4 regions of the Salinithrix halophila genome follow, and region 1 is predicted to be linked to each of the others. Evidence: riboswitches for the same ligand, from Rfam matches in the RefSeq annotation. Region 1 holds a riboswitch; each other region holds the start of a gene.
What was found. Region 1 has a riboswitch for cobalamin ahead of ACFOUO_RS06110 (ABC transporter substrate-binding protein). Riboswitches for the same ligand answer to the same signal wherever they lie in the genome.

Region 2: linked by a shared signal. The riboswitch ahead of cobA (uroporphyrinogen-III C-methyltransferase) and the one ahead of ACFOUO_RS06110 (ABC transporter substrate-binding protein) in region 1 are both predicted to bind cobalamin.
Region 3: linked by a shared signal. The riboswitch ahead of ACFOUO_RS01845 (ribonucleoside-diphosphate reductase subunit alpha) and the one ahead of ACFOUO_RS06110 (ABC transporter substrate-binding protein) in region 1 are both predicted to bind cobalamin.
Region 4: linked by a shared signal. The riboswitch ahead of cobD (threonine-phosphate decarboxylase CobD) and the one ahead of ACFOUO_RS06110 (ABC transporter substrate-binding protein) in region 1 are both predicted to bind cobalamin.

The regions. Positions count from the first base shown of each region.
Region 1 is NZ_JBHSAP010000007.1:808,053-812,218, forward strand. Features, by position in the region: gene ACFOUO_RS06110 (ABC transporter substrate-binding protein) at 52-1,182, opposite strand; cobalamin riboswitch at 1,147-1,334, opposite strand; gene ACFOUO_RS06115 (alpha/beta hydrolase family protein) at 1,484-2,323, shown strand; gene ACFOUO_RS06120 (DUF421 domain-containing protein) at 3,150-3,827, opposite strand; gene ACFOUO_RS06125 (heavy metal translocating P-type ATPase) at 3,974-4,166, opposite strand, start outside.
Region 2 is NZ_JBHSAP010000018.1:54,458-58,623, forward strand. Features, by position in the region: gene ACFOUO_RS13310 (glutamate synthase subunit beta) at 1-916, shown strand, start outside; cobalamin riboswitch at 1,152-1,347, shown strand; gene cobA (uroporphyrinogen-III C-methyltransferase) at 1,528-3,075, shown strand; gene ACFOUO_RS13320 (urease accessory protein UreH) at 3,110-3,775, shown strand; gene ACFOUO_RS13325 (cob(I)yrinic acid a,c-diamide adenosyltransferase) at 3,793-4,166, shown strand, end outside.
Region 3 is NZ_JBHSAP010000004.1:160,546-164,711, forward strand. Features, by position in the region: gene ACFOUO_RS01845 (ribonucleoside-diphosphate reductase subunit alpha) at 1-1,891, opposite strand, end outside; cobalamin riboswitch at 2,104-2,303, opposite strand; gene veg (biofilm formation stimulator Veg) at 2,457-2,738, opposite strand; gene ACFOUO_RS01855 (ribonuclease H-like YkuK family protein) at 2,976-3,449, opposite strand; gene rsmA (16S rRNA (adenine(1518)-N(6)/adenine(1519)-N(6))-dimethyltransferase RsmA) at 3,512-4,166, opposite strand, start outside.
Region 4 is NZ_JBHSAP010000007.1:645,900-650,065, forward strand. Features, by position in the region: gene cobU (bifunctional adenosylcobinamide kinase/adenosylcobinamide-phosphate guanylyltransferase) at 1-23, opposite strand, end outside; gene cobD (threonine-phosphate decarboxylase CobD) at 20-1,144, opposite strand; cobalamin riboswitch at 1,274-1,409, opposite strand; gene cobT (nicotinate-nucleotide--dimethylbenzimidazole phosphoribosyltransferase) at 1,420-2,475, opposite strand; gene ACFOUO_RS05290 (GNAT family N-acetyltransferase) at 2,840-3,295, opposite strand; gene ACFOUO_RS05295 (GrpB family protein) at 3,462-4,007, opposite strand; gene ACFOUO_RS05300 (aminotransferase-like domain-containing protein) at 4,004-4,166, opposite strand, start outside.

The DNA.
Region 1 (4,166 bases):
ACAGCCAAAAGGCGGACCAGCCTGTCAGCCGACCCGCCCAACTCCCAGCCCTCATTGGGCGACTTTAGCGTAAGCGTCCGGGTAAAGGGATTTGGAGATATGGAGCAGCCCCTTGGTAACCCGGGGACCCGGTCGGCTGACGAGATTACCGTCCAATGCTTCGATCCGGTCATCCTCCACGGCATCGATTTTCTTCCATCCGCTGCGGGAGGCGATTTTTTTCGCCTTGGCCCCATGAGTATAAAGGATGACGTCCGGGTCATATTTCACGACCTTTTCGGCGGAAAGCTGCACCCAGCCTTTCTGGCCTTTCGCCACATTCTTTCCGCCTGCCAAGGTGATGAGCTCGTCCATAAACGTTCCTTTACCCGTGGTATACAAGTCGGGGGAGACTTCCACCCACACTTTGGCCTTCTCCTCGTCCGACACTTTGGCAGCCACTTTCTCGGCCACCTTCTTCTCTTTCTCCATCCTTTCGATTACTTCTTCTGCTTTCTTCTCAGCTCCGGCTGCCTTGCCCACATCACGGATCTGCTTGTAAACCCCAGCCAGGTCATGGGGCTCATAAGCGAGGACCGTCAATCCCAGCTTCCGCAATTTGTCGATCGTTTCCTGCTTCACCATCGGGGAGGCGAGAACCAGGTCCGGCTTCAGCGAGACGACCTTTTCAGCGTTAATATTCATATCCCCTACCTTCTCTACCTTTTTCACTTCAGCAGGGTAGTCGTCATTGGCCGTGACGCCGACCACTTTTTTCCCCTGACCCAGTGCATAGATCGTCTCGGTCATGCTGGGGATTAGGGAGACAATTCGCTTTGGCTTCTTCTCGATGGTAACTTCCTTACCGGTGTCATCCTTCAGTTTGACGGGAAACCCTTCCGCCGACTTCTCAGTCTCATGCCCCTGTTGTCCGGCATCCGGTGCCGTCCCGCACCCGGCCAGCCCAAACACCAACAGGAAGGCTAATAACCCCATCCATACACGCTTATGCATCTTCATCCACGTTCCTCTCCCGTCTCTATAATCAGGCACGAAAAAAACCTCTTGCTCCAACGAGACAAAAGGCATGGCCGAGTTCCCTTTTCTAGGCGGTAAAAACCGCCGGGAAGACCCTTCCTTGCGCTCCTCTGCCTCGAAGGAGACGGCAAGCGTCGCGGAGGAAAGGCAGGTCTCCTGGCTCATGGATCGACACTCCTCCACACCTTCCCGTCTGTCGGACAGTGGCTTATCGTGGATTCGCTCCCCATTCACAGTGGCGGGACCGCGCCGGATTCACACCGGCTTCCCTTTTCACTTTCGCCCGTGGGCAAAAGACCTTTCCACCTATCTACTTGTGGCTTCATTATATCCGAATGTCAAAAAAGCTTCAATCACGGAGGATTCTGGCAAATTCATAGACTCACTCTTTTCCCTTCCCCTTTCCTCCCGCTACAATGGAGGAGAAGGGTTCACAGAACCCCATTACCTTACGAGGAGGACGACGATGAAACACCAGACATTCCAACTGGGTCTTGGAAAAGAGAACCGGATCATTCGGGGGGACGTGCGCGTTCCGGCAACGGATCGGCCCCATCCCGTCCTGATTCTCTGCCATGGGTTCAAGGGCTTTAAAGACTGGGGGATGTTTCCCTACGCTGCCGACACCCTGGCTCGTATCGGGTTTGCCGTCCTCACCTTCAACTTCTCAATGAACGGCGTGGGGGAAGACCCTGAAGCGTTCACAGAGTTAGAAAAGTTTGCCCAAAACACCTATAGCCGGGGCCAGGAGGATCTCACCTTCCTCCTAGAGAAGATCACCGCCGGTGAACTTCCCCTCGCCGAAGCGATGGACCCCGAACGGCTGGGAATCATCGGCCACAGCCGCGGCGGAGCCGAAAGCCTTCTGTTTGCCTTGGATGAATCCCGCATCCAAGGGGTTGCCCTCTGGAACAGCATCGCCCGGCTCGACCTGTTTTCCGACAACTTTAAGGCCGAGCTGCGGGAGAAAGGACGGGCCTTCATCCCCAACGCCCGCACCGGACAAAACATGCCGATCAATCGGGAGGTGTTGGAGGATCTGGAGGCCAACCGGGATCGATTTGATATCCTCGGTCGTCTTCCGTCCTTCAACCGACCCCTATTGATTATCCAGGGGGATGCGGACCAAGCAGTCCCCGTCGAGACGGCAGAATCCCTGAAAGAGCGAGCCAAGCAGGCAGAACTTCACATTCTCCCTGGCGCCGACCACACTTTCGGCACCATCCACCCTTTCGCAGGTTCTACTCCTCATTTCAATCGCGTACTGGAAATAACCAGCCGCTTCTTTCGGGAAAATTTCAATTGATTTTTTGGACACGAAAAGGCCGGCCTATGGGCCGGCCTTTTCGTCTCAAGGGGGTCAAACCTATTTATCGATTATAGGGAAGGAATCGCGATCATTCATCTCCTCCGAATAGGGATCGGGGAGTTAGGAACGGGATGCATCTCCCGTTTCAAGTACTCTCATTTTAATCGATTTAAAAATACATGTCAATTAATAAAATGATAAATTATAGGCCCTTAAGCCTTCAATTTTACAGGAAAATGTTAGCCGATGATTACCAATTTACAGTAAGTTGCCGTTTGAAAGCCCACGGTTTCAATCGTGGGATGAAAGACGGCGTTGATCGGAACCCCCTTTGGGGGTGGCAAGATCAACCAATTCCTAGTATAATCGAACATATGAGCGGTGCTCATCCCACTGGTAGTGGGTTGTTCCTTGAAAACGTTATGGTATGGGGTTCCAGCGGCGAACGAATCTCTCCCGCTGGGTAAAACCATAAGAGTGAGCGATCAGGAACTAGAACGCTGGTAACAGGCGTTCCGCCCATGTGGGTACACTCTAACTGCATGGGATGGGCTGATGAGACAGCCCTGAACTTGGGAGTTGTCCGAAACAGAAATGGACTGAGGGCGCTAACTACCCAAAAATCCCATGGCTTCAGCCGTGTGGAGTCTCAACACAAGCCTTTTTCAAGTTCCTCAACAAGTGGCCAGAACCCATTTATGCCTACCCCAAATACTCCATCGGTTTAACGAGTTCCCGCTTATCCCTAATAACGAGGCGAAGCCCTAGGATGTTCCCGGAAGGCAAACAAATCCCCCTTTAGGGCTTTGCAAGGCAGCGAGTTTCACCGGCTCCCTTCTCCATTATCGATAAAAATATCAGTTTGATCGTTCATTTTTGCCGCATAAAGAACCTTCTCCGTATCAGACCAACCTTTTCGCCGCAGTTGATCCTTCAGCCAGGAAACATCCTTGCCGATCAGACGAAGATTATGATGCTGGATCCTTCCATCCACGATCAAAGAGAGGGCCACCCCTCGGTACTCGGTTTCCAACTGGAGATCCTTTGGTGTCACGGGGTAGAGCTCCTCTCTGGGCAACACCGTCAGTTCCCCTGTGGGCTCAAGGATCCCGTATTGGATTTCCCGAATATCGGGGTAACCTTTGGCACGAATATGGGACAACAGCTCAGCAAGAGAGATCTCACAACGCCGAAGACTTTCCTTAACGATTTTCCCATGCTTAACGAGAATCGTCGGCTCCCCGATCAGCCATTGGTTCGTTCGTCGATATAATGTCAGCTTCGCGTATATGAGGTGGATGAGGGCGATGAGAATGATCGCCAGCAGCGTCTTTTTTATATCATTCTTCACCAGGATCGGATTCGTCGCCAAAGCGGCAATCATCACAATGGCCACCAAATCGTGGGGGGTGACCTTCAACCTCGCCGATTTGCCCATTAGATGAAGCCCGACAATGGCCGATGTAAATAAAACGAAAACCTTCAGGCTATAAACCACCACGCTTGATCCCCTCCTTCCCCGGAACCTGCCTCCTGTATTTTTTCCAGAAGTCTTTGATTCAAACTGAAAAAGTTTGAACTCATAAAAAAGAAAGCCTCACCAAGGAGGCTTTCAGGTTATTGACAAAGTGGGGGTTGGGGACAACTCTACAGCTTGATCCGTTGCAGACGCAAGGCGTTGAGGACCACGGAGACGGAGCTGAAGGCCATGGCGGCTCCGGCCAGCCAAGGGGCTAGAAAACCGGCGGCTGCTACTGGGATGCCGATCACGTTGTACGCCAGTGCCCAGAACAGATTCTGGCGGATGTTGCGTACGGTATAACGGCTGAGGGAAACGGCA
Region 2 (4,166 bases), on a different contig from region 1:
CGGTGGACTGCTCATGTACGGGATTCCCAACATGAAACTGGAAAAACGACTCGTGGAACGCCGGGTTGATCTGTTGAAGGAAGAAGGCGTCCACTTTATCACCGGGACGGAAATCGGGAAAGACGTCACCCTCGACCAATTGCGGGATGAATTCGATGCCGTTATCCTGTGTGCAGGAGCGCAAAAACACCGGGATCTCGCCCTGGAAGGGCGGAATCTAGAGGAGATTCATCTGGCGATGAAATACCTGACCGAATCGACGAAAGACCTGCTCGACCCCGCTTTCGAAACTTCCATTTCCGCAGAAGGAAAGGATGTTATCGTCATCGGGGGCGGGGACACCGGGGCGGACTGTGTCGCCACCGCCTTGCGCCAACGGTGCAAAAGTGTCGTTCAGTTCGGTAGGCATCCAAAGCTGCCTGATACAAGGGAGGAAAACAATCCCTGGCCGGAACAACCTTTTGTCTTTACCTTGGACTACGCTTACGAAGAGGCGAAAGCCCGTTTCGGTAAAGACCCTCGGCAATATTCCATCATCACCAAGAAGCTGGTGGGGGATGAAAACGGAAAGGTCAAAGAATTGCACACCGTCGAGGCCGAGAAGATCATCCGTGAAGACGGGAGCTATTCCTTCCGCGAGCTTCCCGGCACGGAGAAAGTGTGGCCTACCCAGCTCGTGCTGGTCGCCATCGGCTTCGAAGGGACGGAAGACGCCCTGTTGCAGAACTCCGGCTTAGATCACCAAAACCGCCGGGTGAAGGCCGAATACGGGGAGTATATGACCAATTTTGACGGGGTGTTCGCTGCTGGTGATGTACGCAGGGGACAGAGCCTCATTGTCTGGGCCATCCACGAAGGACGTGAGGCGGCCCGTGAATGCGACCGCTATCTGATGGGGGAGACAGACCTGCCGTAAAAAAAATCATTCCTTACCCACTTAGTAGTCTCCGGGCACTCCGCTGGGTGGTCGGTGCCTACAGGCGCTTCGCCGGAAACCGGCCCACCTTTGCGGTATAGAAGAACTTTGTCATCCGCCGTTTCGGCGGATTTTTTTATGCTCGCGGTTTCGTAGTAGAGGAGGGAAAAATCAAGCTATACAAAATTTTGTAGACAAAGATTCCGTAAACAGGTATATTGAGGTGGACGGACAACTTCATACGAAAAGGACAGGTGCCGAACATTCCTTTAGGAGTGTTCGGTTAAAAGGGAAGTCGGTGAAAGTCCGACGCGGTCCCGCCACTGTAAATGGGTAGCGAACTGCAAGATGTCACTGTTCCATAGGGGAACGGGAAGGCGCAGGGAGCGATGACCATGAGCCAGGAGACCTGCCTGTCCTGACCACCATTTGTACCTGCGAGGATGGGGAGGTGAGTGACGGAGAACCGGACACACGGTGAATTTCACCGAGGTGATCACCGGTTTATGCTTTCATGCACACAAAGCACATCCTAACAGGGGTGTGTTTTTTATTGTTTTCGCCAGGGCCCGCGGCATAGAGGCTTCATGGCGGAAGGAGGCGTTGCGACGTTGGAGAAGGGTTTCGTTTTTATCGTGGGAGCAGGACCGGGAGCTCCGGGTTTGATCACTGTTAAAGGGAAGGAAGCGCTGGAGATGGCGGATGTGGTCTTGTACGACCGCCTTGTTAGTCCGCGTTTACTGGAGAGCGTTCCAGATCATTGTGAGAAGATCGACGTGGGCAAACGTCCTTCATCCAATCGGTGGACCCAGCAGGAAATCAACCGGACCCTTGTCCAAAAAGCGGGGGAAGGGAAAACCGTGGTACGGCTGAAGGGAGGAGACCCCTTCGTCTTTGGTCGGGGTGGGGAGGAAGCGGCCACTCTGGTACAAGCCGGGGTCCCCTTTGACGTAATACCCGGTATCAGCTCTGTGACGGCGGTTCCGGCCTATGCGGGAATCCCGGTCACTCATCGCGATTACAATTCTTCCTTTGCCGTGGTGACCGGGCATGAACGTCCAGATAAAAAAGAACCCTCGGTGAAATGGAAGCATCTGGCTAAAGGGCCGGAAACGCTAGTCATCCTGATGGGCGTCTCCAACCTAGACTATATCTGCGAACAATTGATCCAGTACGGACGTAGCCCGGAAACGCCGGTAGCCCTGGTTCGTTGGGGCTCTCGGATAGACCAGGAGACGTTGACAGGCACTTTGTCTGACATCGCGGAACGGGTGATTATACACAGCTTTAAGTCCCCTGCCGTCATTATCGTGGGGGAGGTGGTTCGGGAGCGGGAACGACTCTCCTGGTATGAACCAAAGCCCTTGTTCGGAACGCGGATATTGGTGCCTCGGACACGGCAAGGTCCGAGCGTGCTTTCCAAAACCATCGAATTCCTTGGAGGAGAAGCGGTGGAATTTCCCGTCGCCTGTATAAGGCCGACGGAGGGTTTTTTGCAGGAGATGAGCCGGGAACATTCGTGGGACTGGCTTCTGTTCAGTCACGTCTCGGCGGTGGACGCCTTTTTCCGCGCTCTGGGGGAGTTGGAAAAGGATATTCGAGCATGGGCCGGGGTCAAGGTGGCGGCAATCGGAGATAAGACCGCTAAAGCCTTGCAGGAGAAAGGGGTATGTGTGGAATCTTTTGCCGCCGACGACCGGGTGGAAACCTTGTTGGAAGCCATGGAAGAGCGAATCGCCCCTGGAGAAGAGGTCCTTCTATTGCGAGGCCGCTCTCGACGGGATGAACTGGCGGAATCTCTTCGCCAGGTGGGATGCCGTGTGACGGAAACCAAAGCCTTCGGGGCCCAGACCGTATTTGGTCAGTCGAAAGAAGCCATCCGTCTGCTACTGGATAGAAAAGCGGACTGGATCGCTTTTGCAAGCTCCTCGACGGTCCGCCACTTTTCAGAAGTCCTTCGATTAGAGCGTCCGGATGGGGAGGAGTTGCTGCACTCCATTCAAATCGCTTGTATCGGGCCGGAGACGGCCCAGGCGGCGGGGGAATCGGGGATGCGTGTCGATGTGGAGGCCAATCCTCATACCGTAGAAGGGTTAGTCGAGGGAATTAGCCGATGGCTGCCGGAACCGAAGGAAGCACTTGCCGGCCTGGCGGATTGATCACAACTTTACATGGGACAGAGGAGGAAAACGGATGGATTGGGGAATATGGACGACCTTAGGAGTTGGTTTGCTGCTGGGTTTACGCCATGCATTGGACCCGGACCATTTTATCGCGGTATCTACTATCGCCAGCCGCACCGGTAACGTGTTGAAGGCGACGGCTTCTGGTATCTACTGGGGGTTGGGGCATACCTGTACCCTGCTCTTGATCGGGCTGCCGCTCCTGGCCATGAAGACAGCACTGCCGGATTCGATTCAACTGGTTATGGAGATCGCTGTCGGTTGTATGCTCGTCACCCTGGGCTGGACTTCGTTTCATGCCTTCCGAAGGGGAGAGATGCGACGGCCTTCGGCGGAGACAGGGGATGAAAATCCCGGAGAACAGCGGGTCGGGTATCGGTTGCGCTCGTTCCTGGTGGGAATGGTTCACGGAATGGCCGGGACCGGGGCGATGGTGGTCATGGTGATGGCTTCCTTGCGGAGCTTGTCCGATGCTTTTCTGTACCTGTTAGTGTTTGGGGTCGGCACGGTAGCGGGGATGAGCTTGTTCGCCGTTTTAATCGGTTTTCCTTTCACTTATGCGAGTAAGCATTCGGTCAGTATCGAGCGAGGGATGGGGATGACAGCTGGTGTGGTTTCCATATTGTTCGGTTTTTACTATATCCAAGGCACGCTGTTTCACGATGGGTTCTTTTAAAAGAAAGGGGCGTGACCATGCGGATTTATACACGCAGAGGGGACGAAGGGGAAACATCGGTCATCGGAGGTCGGGTCTCCAAGGATCATATTCGGGTAGAGGCTTATGGAACTGTGGACGAGGCCAACTCGTTTGTCGGTGATGCAATCGCCCGGATGTGGGAGAAAGATCCGGAGGAATTTGACGACATGATCCGGGTTTTGACCGACATTCAACAGGAGTTGTTTGATACAGGCGGGGATCTGGCCGTGGTGAAAGGAAAGCGGCCCTATAAAATCACGGCAGACCATGTGGACAGGTTGGAAGAGTTGGTAGACGCATACCTGGAACAGACACCCGTTGTCAAGAAATTCATCCTGCCGGGCGGAACTTCCATTGCCGCGGCTCTCCA
Region 3 (4,166 bases), on a different contig from region 1:
TAGGGGCGACTGCCATCAGCCAGCCGTTCCGAATCCCTTCATCCCGGATTGCTTCTCTCAGGGCTTCCCACTTTTCACCGGTATATCCTCGCCGCTCAAAGTAGGCCCCGGTCTCCCACTCACTACCGGAAAACGCTGGATATGCCCCTTTTTCCTCTGCAAGTTCCACTGAGGCGCGGATGGTCAAGAAGGCAATTTTTTCGTAGAGGGTATCGGCATAATCCACGGCTTCCTCCGACTCCCAGATGATCCCTTGGAGAGCGAGTAGATGGTGCCAGCCGAATGTACCCAGACCGATCGCCCGGTATTTTTCATTGGTCAACTTCGCTTGAAGAACCTCAATCGTATTCAGGTCGATCACGTTGTCCAGCATCCGCACCTGGATCGGGATCAACCGTTCCAGCACTTCGTCGGGTACAGCTCTGCCCAGATTGATGGAAGACAGATTACAGACCACAAAGTCACCGGGCACCTTGGTAACGACGATTTTTCCATCCTCGGTTCGTTCTTCTTCCACGGTGGTGGGACTCATATTTTGCATGATCTCCGAACATAGGTTGGAGGAGTAAATCATACCAGCATGCTTGTTGGGATTCATCCGGTTGACCTCATCCCGATAGAACATATACGGAGTTCCGGTCTCCAGCTGAGAAATCATAATCCGTTTCATGATCTCAATGGCCGACACCGTTTTCCGGGAGAGGTCGGGATGGGCCACACAAGCCTCGTACTTCTCACGGAAAGAACCGGCTCCCCGCTCTTCATCATAAAAGTCCTCCAGAGAGAAGCCCATCACCCGGCGTACTTCGTGAGGGTCAAATAGGTGCCACTCCTCCCTCTCTTCCACCTTCTCCATGAACAGATCGGGAACGCATACGCCTGTAAAGATATCATGGGTTCGCAGACGTTCATCTCCATTGTTCAGTTTGGCGTCGAGAAAAGAGAAAATATCCTTATGCCAGAGGTCCAGGTAAGCAGCGATGGAACCCTGTCGCTGACCCAGCTGATCGACACTGACAGCCGTATTATTCAATTGCTTCATCCAAGGCAGGACGCCGGAACTAATCCCTTTGAACCCCTTGATATCGCTGCCACGGGAGCGAATCTTACCCAGGTAGACACCAAGCCCGCCCCCTCCTTTGGAGAGGGTGGCAACATCCGTGTTACTGTCGTAGATCCCCCTCAGGGAATCCTCCACTGTGTCGATAAAACAAGAAGATAACTGACCGTAATTCTTCCCTGCATTAGCGAAAGTGGGAGTGGCCACCGTCATATACAGGTTGGATAGGGCCCAGTATGCCTCCTTTACCAGCATCACTCTCTGACTACGGGGCTCCCTCGACATCAGAACCATGGCGATAACCAGGAAGCGCTCCTGGGGAAGCTCGTACACCGCCCCGTCATGATCGCGTGCCAGGTAACGATCAGCCAGCGTTCGTAAGCCGATATATGTAAACAGACGATCTCTTGCCGGCTCAATGGCCAGCGCTAGTTCGCACATCTCCTCTTCTGTATAAGCTTGTGTCAGTAGTGAGGAATAGATCCCTTTTTGGGTGAGCGTTCGAACCATGGAGGCAAAGTCACCGTACCCCTTCGCCGGATCTCCCCCCCGGCTCCTCGCTGCCTCCCGGTACAGGGAACGTACATAGGCTTCTGCAGCCACATAAGTCCAATCAGGAGTATCCCCACTGATGTTCTCCAGGGCGTTGAGGATCAGGAGGTTGGTCATCTGTTCCTCTGTACAACGCTCTTTCCCCAATAATTCACGTACGGTTTTATCCATATAGGAATCTGCATTCAGGTGGGGAAACCGTTCCATCAACTGTTGGATCCATTCCCTCAGTTTCTGTTCCTCCAACGGACGTGTATCTCCCCGTTCCTTCAGGATCATCGTCATCCGATTTTCCACCCTTCCTTAGTGGGGGCAACTGCCCCCTTTCTCCACCCTCTTTTCCACTCCATGAAAAAACGCCCGATTGCGGGCGGGAGAAAATCGGCTAAGACATAGGAGGGGAGGATATCCGCAAAATAAAAACGGTGCCGATCGGACCGCTGGTTCCTCCCTTATGTCCGCACCGTTTCTCCTCTCAATCCCCGAAGATCAGAAACCGATGGTTTCAGGCAGGTCTACTGGCTGGTGTTTCGTCCTACTCCGAGCCTTCCGGCGCGGAAAGCCCTGTCATACAGGACCCGACGCGCAGTGGCTGTTTCGTTTCGTCCACACATACAGTTGCGGGGACAGCTCCGGATTTGCACCGGATTCCCATTTTAAGCCGCTAAGCACCTGAAACCTTGAACACAAGATATGGTGTTTTAATTTATACAAATTACTATATATCCGATTTTACACAAATGATTGGAAAGGTGCAAGCAAAAAGGGACATAAAAAAATCCGATCCACTCGGGCTCGGATTTCGATGACCAGCCAATCAACGGCACCGGGTGTCTTCCGGTGCTTATTGAGGATTCTTTACATATTTTACAGGGACTTGTCCCTCACCGTGACAGACGGTTAATTCCACAGTTTCCGTCAGGATGTCTGCGTAGCTATACGAGACACGCTCAAAGGAATGCTGTTCCTCGTCCAGTTTCACGATGAAGACAGAGGGGTACGTTTCTTCCAAAACCCCACTTCGCTCAATGGTCTTGCGACGTCCGCTGTTGGCTTTCAACCGGATCTTCTGTCCAATATAACCTTCCAACGTCCGTTTTATCTCAGATAGCGCATTCCTACCCATTTAATTCGACCACCTCACTCGATGATTATTATATCACGGCAAGGGTTTATTGTCAAAAGTTGAATTATAGCAAGGGGAAAAGCCCTGTGTCAACGGGTTTTTTCCAAATGACAGGAATACCTAAATCCCGACATCCTTCTGCTTTCCTTCAGGGTAAATCATGGGCACTACCCAAAACAAAAAAAGCGGGAAATCCCGCAATGAAATCCCAAACCAATTTCTACCGTTGGTAAGCCTTCATTTCGTAAAACGATCCGCAACCGCACTGGCCGCATAGGCGTCCGGTTTAATCTTGGCTGTATACCCAACGGCTGTTACCCATCCCACCACTTCCTGAATCAGCTTGCGGGTTTCTCCTTTTCGGCCTACATCCAGGTGAATCTCTACCGGAAGGTCCCAAGAAGCGCTCAGAAAATCCTTTTCCTTCAACTTTTCCATGCAGCTTAGACTGTACTCCGTTTCCTTGTAGATCCGGTAGCGAAGGTCCAGAAGCGGACGGCTCTTCTTTTTGGAGTAGTAAAAAAGGGCCCCTTTCCCTACACGGTGGATAATGATGGCTGTCACAAACAAGGTACCGCGATGGCTTGTCTGAGAATCAGTCCCGATCACCATTTTGTAGACGGCGGACCGATCCTCTTCGATGTAGGCGTAGATCTCCGATATCATTTGTTCCAGGCTAATTCGACCTTTACGAGGATGGAAGAACTGCATCGGGGTTCCCTCCGGGCTCTCCGGACAACGCCGGTTTCTTCTCCCCTACATGATATGAATCTTCAAACACGTTCATCCAACAGGTTGGCTAATCGGGCAAATTCGACAAGCGAGAGGGTTTCACCCCTCCGTTTTGGATCGATATCAGCTTCTACCAGCCAATCAGTCAATTCCCCTTTCCGCTTCCCTCCAAAGAGGCCTGCGGAGAGGGCATTGGGAAGGGTTTTCCTCCGTTGGCCAAAAGCAGACCGAACCACCCGGAAGAACAAGTGCTCATCAGAAACGGAGACAGCCGGGGTTTCACGGACACGAAGTCGGATCACCGCCGAATCCACCTGCGGACGAGGCAAAAATACGTGAGCGGGCACACGGGTCACCCACTCCGGCTGCGTATAATATTGGGTGGTGACGGTGATCGAGCCATAGGCCTTGGAGCCCGGCTCTGCTGTAAGGCGTTCCGCTACTTCCTTTTGGATCATGACCACGATCGAATCCAGGGGCAGACGTTCCTCTAGAAGGCGCATCAGGATCGGAGAGGTGACATAGTAGGGGAGATTGGCCACCACACTCCGCTGCCGGCAGTCTCCGAGACGGGTCTCGATCAAATCAAGCAGGTTAACCTGCATCGCATCCCCGTGGATGATTTGAACAGACGGGAACGGGGCAAACAACTCCTCCAACACCGGAACGAGCCGGTTATCCAGCTCAACGGCGACG
Region 4 (4,166 bases), 160 kb from region 1:
CCTCCAGTTACCAATCGGATCAAAAGATTTCCCCCTTCCCCAACACTTCTCCTAGTTTTTGGAGGAGGTGTACATTCTCCTCCCGGCTCCGAACCGCCACCCGGATATAGGCATCGTCCAAACCCGGATAGGTCGAGCAATCCCGGATCAGGATCCCCCGCTCCCCCAACGCCTGTTGTAAACGCCGGGAAGCGCCGGTTCCTCCTAAGGGGGGAGCCTCTAATTTCAGTAAGAAGTAGTTTACTTCCCCCGGAACCAGCAGGGCACCTGGCAACTCCCGCAGCCTCTCCATCATGAAACATCGCTCCACCGCCAGCCATCGACGGGTCACGTTTTCAAAGGCTCCGTCGGAGAGAGCCGCCTCTCCCGCTATCTGGGCCAGCCCATTAACGCTCCAGGGAATCTGCAGCTCCTCGATGCGGCGTATCCAGTCGGGGTGGGCCGCCCCCCAGCCCAGACGCAGACCGGGCAAAGCGTAAAATTTAGTCATGGAACGCAGTAGGAGGGTCGTCGGGAAATCCGCCAGCCGAGACAGCAGGGACCGAGCCTCCCCATCCGAAACAAAATCGAGGAAGGCTTCGTCTACCACCAACACCGTTCCCGCTACGGCGGCCTCTTCAGCCGCCGCCAGCAACTGCCCATAAGGGACGGTTAAACCAGTGGGATTGTTGGGATGTCCCAGGTAAGCGAGATCCACCGACCGAATCCACTTGGAAAGGGCCTCCGGCTCCGGTTGAAAACCTTCCTTCTCCCCTGTCGGCAAATACACGATTTCCTGCCCACGCTTGCGGGCAGAAGCTTCATACTCCGCGAAGGAGGGGGCCGTCGCGCCTACCCGCGACGGACGGACAGCCGCATTAACCAGATCGATCAACTCCGCCCCTCCATTCCCAATCATCAGGCATTCTTCCGGCACCCCATATCGGTTCGCAAGCGCCCGCTTCAGGGAGCGAGCGCGAGGGTCTGGATAACGGGCAAGAACCGGTGCCCCTTTGTCCTCCAGCGCTTCCTGCAACACCCGAACCACGGAATCCGGCGGTCCCAGGGGATTAATGTTGGCGCTAAAGTCGACAAAGGCATCCGCCCCCCTGCCAAACATCTCTCCCGCCGTCCATCGGTCACCACCGTGTCCGTATCGTTCCACCCCTGTCAAAGGCATCCCCTCCTTTTTTCAACCCCATTAAAAAACACCGCCCGCCTCGATTGCGTGACAGTGCCAAAAGAAACCGGTATCACCGGTTGTCCCTGGCACCTCGCCATCCGCGTGGCTGAGGCGGTGCCGTTGGGAAAGGCCGGTATCCTGGCTCGGGGTTACATCCCCTTACAGTGGCGGGACCGCGCCGGTTTCTCACCGGCTTCCCGGTTGCCGGGGCGCCAATAGGCACCCCACCTTTCCCCTTCCGATATACTATTTAACCGTTATAAGCCCAAGTCGGCGAAAGTAGCCATCTCCCGTGCCGCCGCGACTGCCCCGTCGAAGAGGGGAAAACAGAGAACAGCGCCGCTCCCTTCCCCGAGGCGCATACCGGCATGAATCAGAGGGTGAAGGCCCAGCTTCTCGAGCAGCACCCGATGGGCCGGTTCCTCAGAGAGGTGGGAAGCGAAGAGATAATCCCGCGACCCCGGAGCAAGGCGGATGGCAGCCAGAGCGGAAGCTGTCGAAATCACCCCATCGATCACCATCGGCAACCGCTCGGCGGCGGCTCCGAGGATAAAACCTGTCATAGCCGCCAACTCCAGCCCACCCACTTTTGTCAGCACATCCACTGGATCGGAGGGGTCAGGCCGGTTCACATCCAGGCTGTGCCGTATTACCTCTCCTTTCATCTTTAGAGAGACATCGTTGATCCCTGTCCCCCTTCCGACCAACTCCTCAATCGGCGTTCCCGTCAGGGAAGCCGATACCGCTGTCGCAGCCGTCGTATTGCCAATTCCCATCTCCCCGACAGCCACCAATTGAAATCCCTTCTCCTTCGTTTCCAGGGCCAGTTCCAGCCCGACCCGGATCGCCTGGACAGCTTCTTCCCGTCTCATCGCCGGTCCTTTGGCCATATTGGCTGTCCCGGCCCGCACCTTCCGATCCAGGGTACCAGCCGGCAGTTCGGTAAGCCGGCTGCCTACATCTACCACCCTCACCTCGGCACCAAAGCGACGGGCAAAAGCATTGACGGCGGCTTTGCCATCGCAGAAATTACGGATCATCAATCCCGTCACCTCAGGAGGGTAGGCGCTCACGCCTTCCTCCGTCACCCCATGGTCCCCACAAAAAACGACAACCGCCTTCCTGTCGATAGACGGGACGACCTTACCGGTAATCCCCGCCAATCGAACCAGGGTTTCTTCCAGGCGTCCCAAAGCACCCAAGGGCTTGGTCAGGTTATCCACATGCTTTTGTGCCTCAACCATCGCCTCCGCATTCAAACCGGGTACAGAGGGGCACCAATCATCGAGCTGTTTTTGTCTCTCCACCCGCATCCCTTCCTCGTTTCTCTCAATTAACCTTTCTTTTCTGATTATACATGCTAGAAGAGTCTGCGGGACGTCCAAAATCACTTTCCCTTGTCAGGAATAGCCACCCATGGAAGCAACGGCCTCAACTCGAGCTGCTGAGTTCTTCCATACCGTAATGATAGCCGGTTTACGGCGGAGCGCCTGTTGGACCGACAACCTAGCGGAGTGGCCGGAGGCTCCAACCGTTTTGCGGCCACACCGTTTTTCCTTTGGCCGCTGGTTGGAGCCGGAGGGCACGGAGCGGACAGGCCCGACAACTGCGGGAGGAACATCTGGCGCGGAGTCGGAAATCCGGCTTCGCTCCCAAGCCTCGGGTTTGTCAATAACCTCAAACTCCCCCTCCCAGTTCCTTCACGAAGGCGTAACTCTTCTTCCCATAGCCCATCTTCTCCTCGTAAAACCGATGGGCCTTGTGGCGGGATAACCCGGACGTGAGTGCAATCCGGGTACATCCCTGTTCCTGCCCCCACCGTTCCACCGCAGCAAGAAGCCTCTCACCGAATCCACGGGACCGTTGATCCGATCGGGTCACCAGCTCGTGGACAAAAACATGTTTACCATAATAGAAAGTTGTCCGTACAGCGATCCCTGCACAAGCCATGATTTCTCCCGCTTCCTCCAAGTAAAAGAGCCGGTACCCCTCTTCTTTCCGCATCGTTTCTAACAAGGTGAGATAATCATCCTCCGATAGATGAGAGCGCAACTCTTGGATAACCGGCCAGACTCGTCGCCAATCTCTTTCGCTTCTGCATTCCTTGATTTCATGATTCATGAGTGTCTCCATCTTTTGTCTCCTCCCCTTTCTCCTCTGATGCTAATTTTACAGAGGATCAGACCCCGTGGGGAGTGCCAGATTTGTTATGATCGGGGGGTTCAGATTAACACTCAACTCCGATAGCCCGGAGCCGCTGTATGGTCAGGCATCCGGCGGTTGAAAGAAGTCTGGTTATCTATGATGAAGGAGTCATCTTCCCTTCTCGGTGTTTCTCCCTATGCCACTGGAGCGCCAGGGCTTCGATTTCCTTGATCAGTCCATCTTTGCCGTCCATATACGCTTTCAAATCCGTTGGGAAACGGTGGGCTAAGCGCTGCTTGAGCGCCCCGTAGCGGGCTGCCTCCTCGGGATGGGTTCGCAAGTAGTCCCGGAAGGCGAGGTGACGGCGGATATCGGAGTGACCTTCCTCAAAGACATGAACATGATGGGTCCGATTCTCCCCCCCTTTTCGGAAAAAACGGCGGCCAGGGATGCCATACTCCCCCATGGCTTCGTACCCAAGCGCTTCCATCGGCGGGCGAAAACGATCCACTCGGCTAATCTCTTTTACCACCGGGAGTAGGTCGATCACTGGTTTCGCCTCCAGCCCCGGAACCGATGTACTCCCGATGTGGTAAACCCGGATCAGTTCTTCTCCGAAAACCTCCCGCAACTTCTGAGCTTCTTCTTCAAAGCGTTCGCTCCAGGCCGGATGGTGGGGTACCACCTCTACTTTCCTCACGAGAGCCCCCTACTTGATTCGGCTTGCAACAGCTCCGCCAGCACTCGTATCCCTCGCTCCCACTCCTCCATCGGGGCGTACGCGAAGGAGAGGCGGAGGTGCCGCCGGTCTGCCGGATCGTACAGGCTCCCCGGATGGAGCAGTACACCCCGGCGTAAC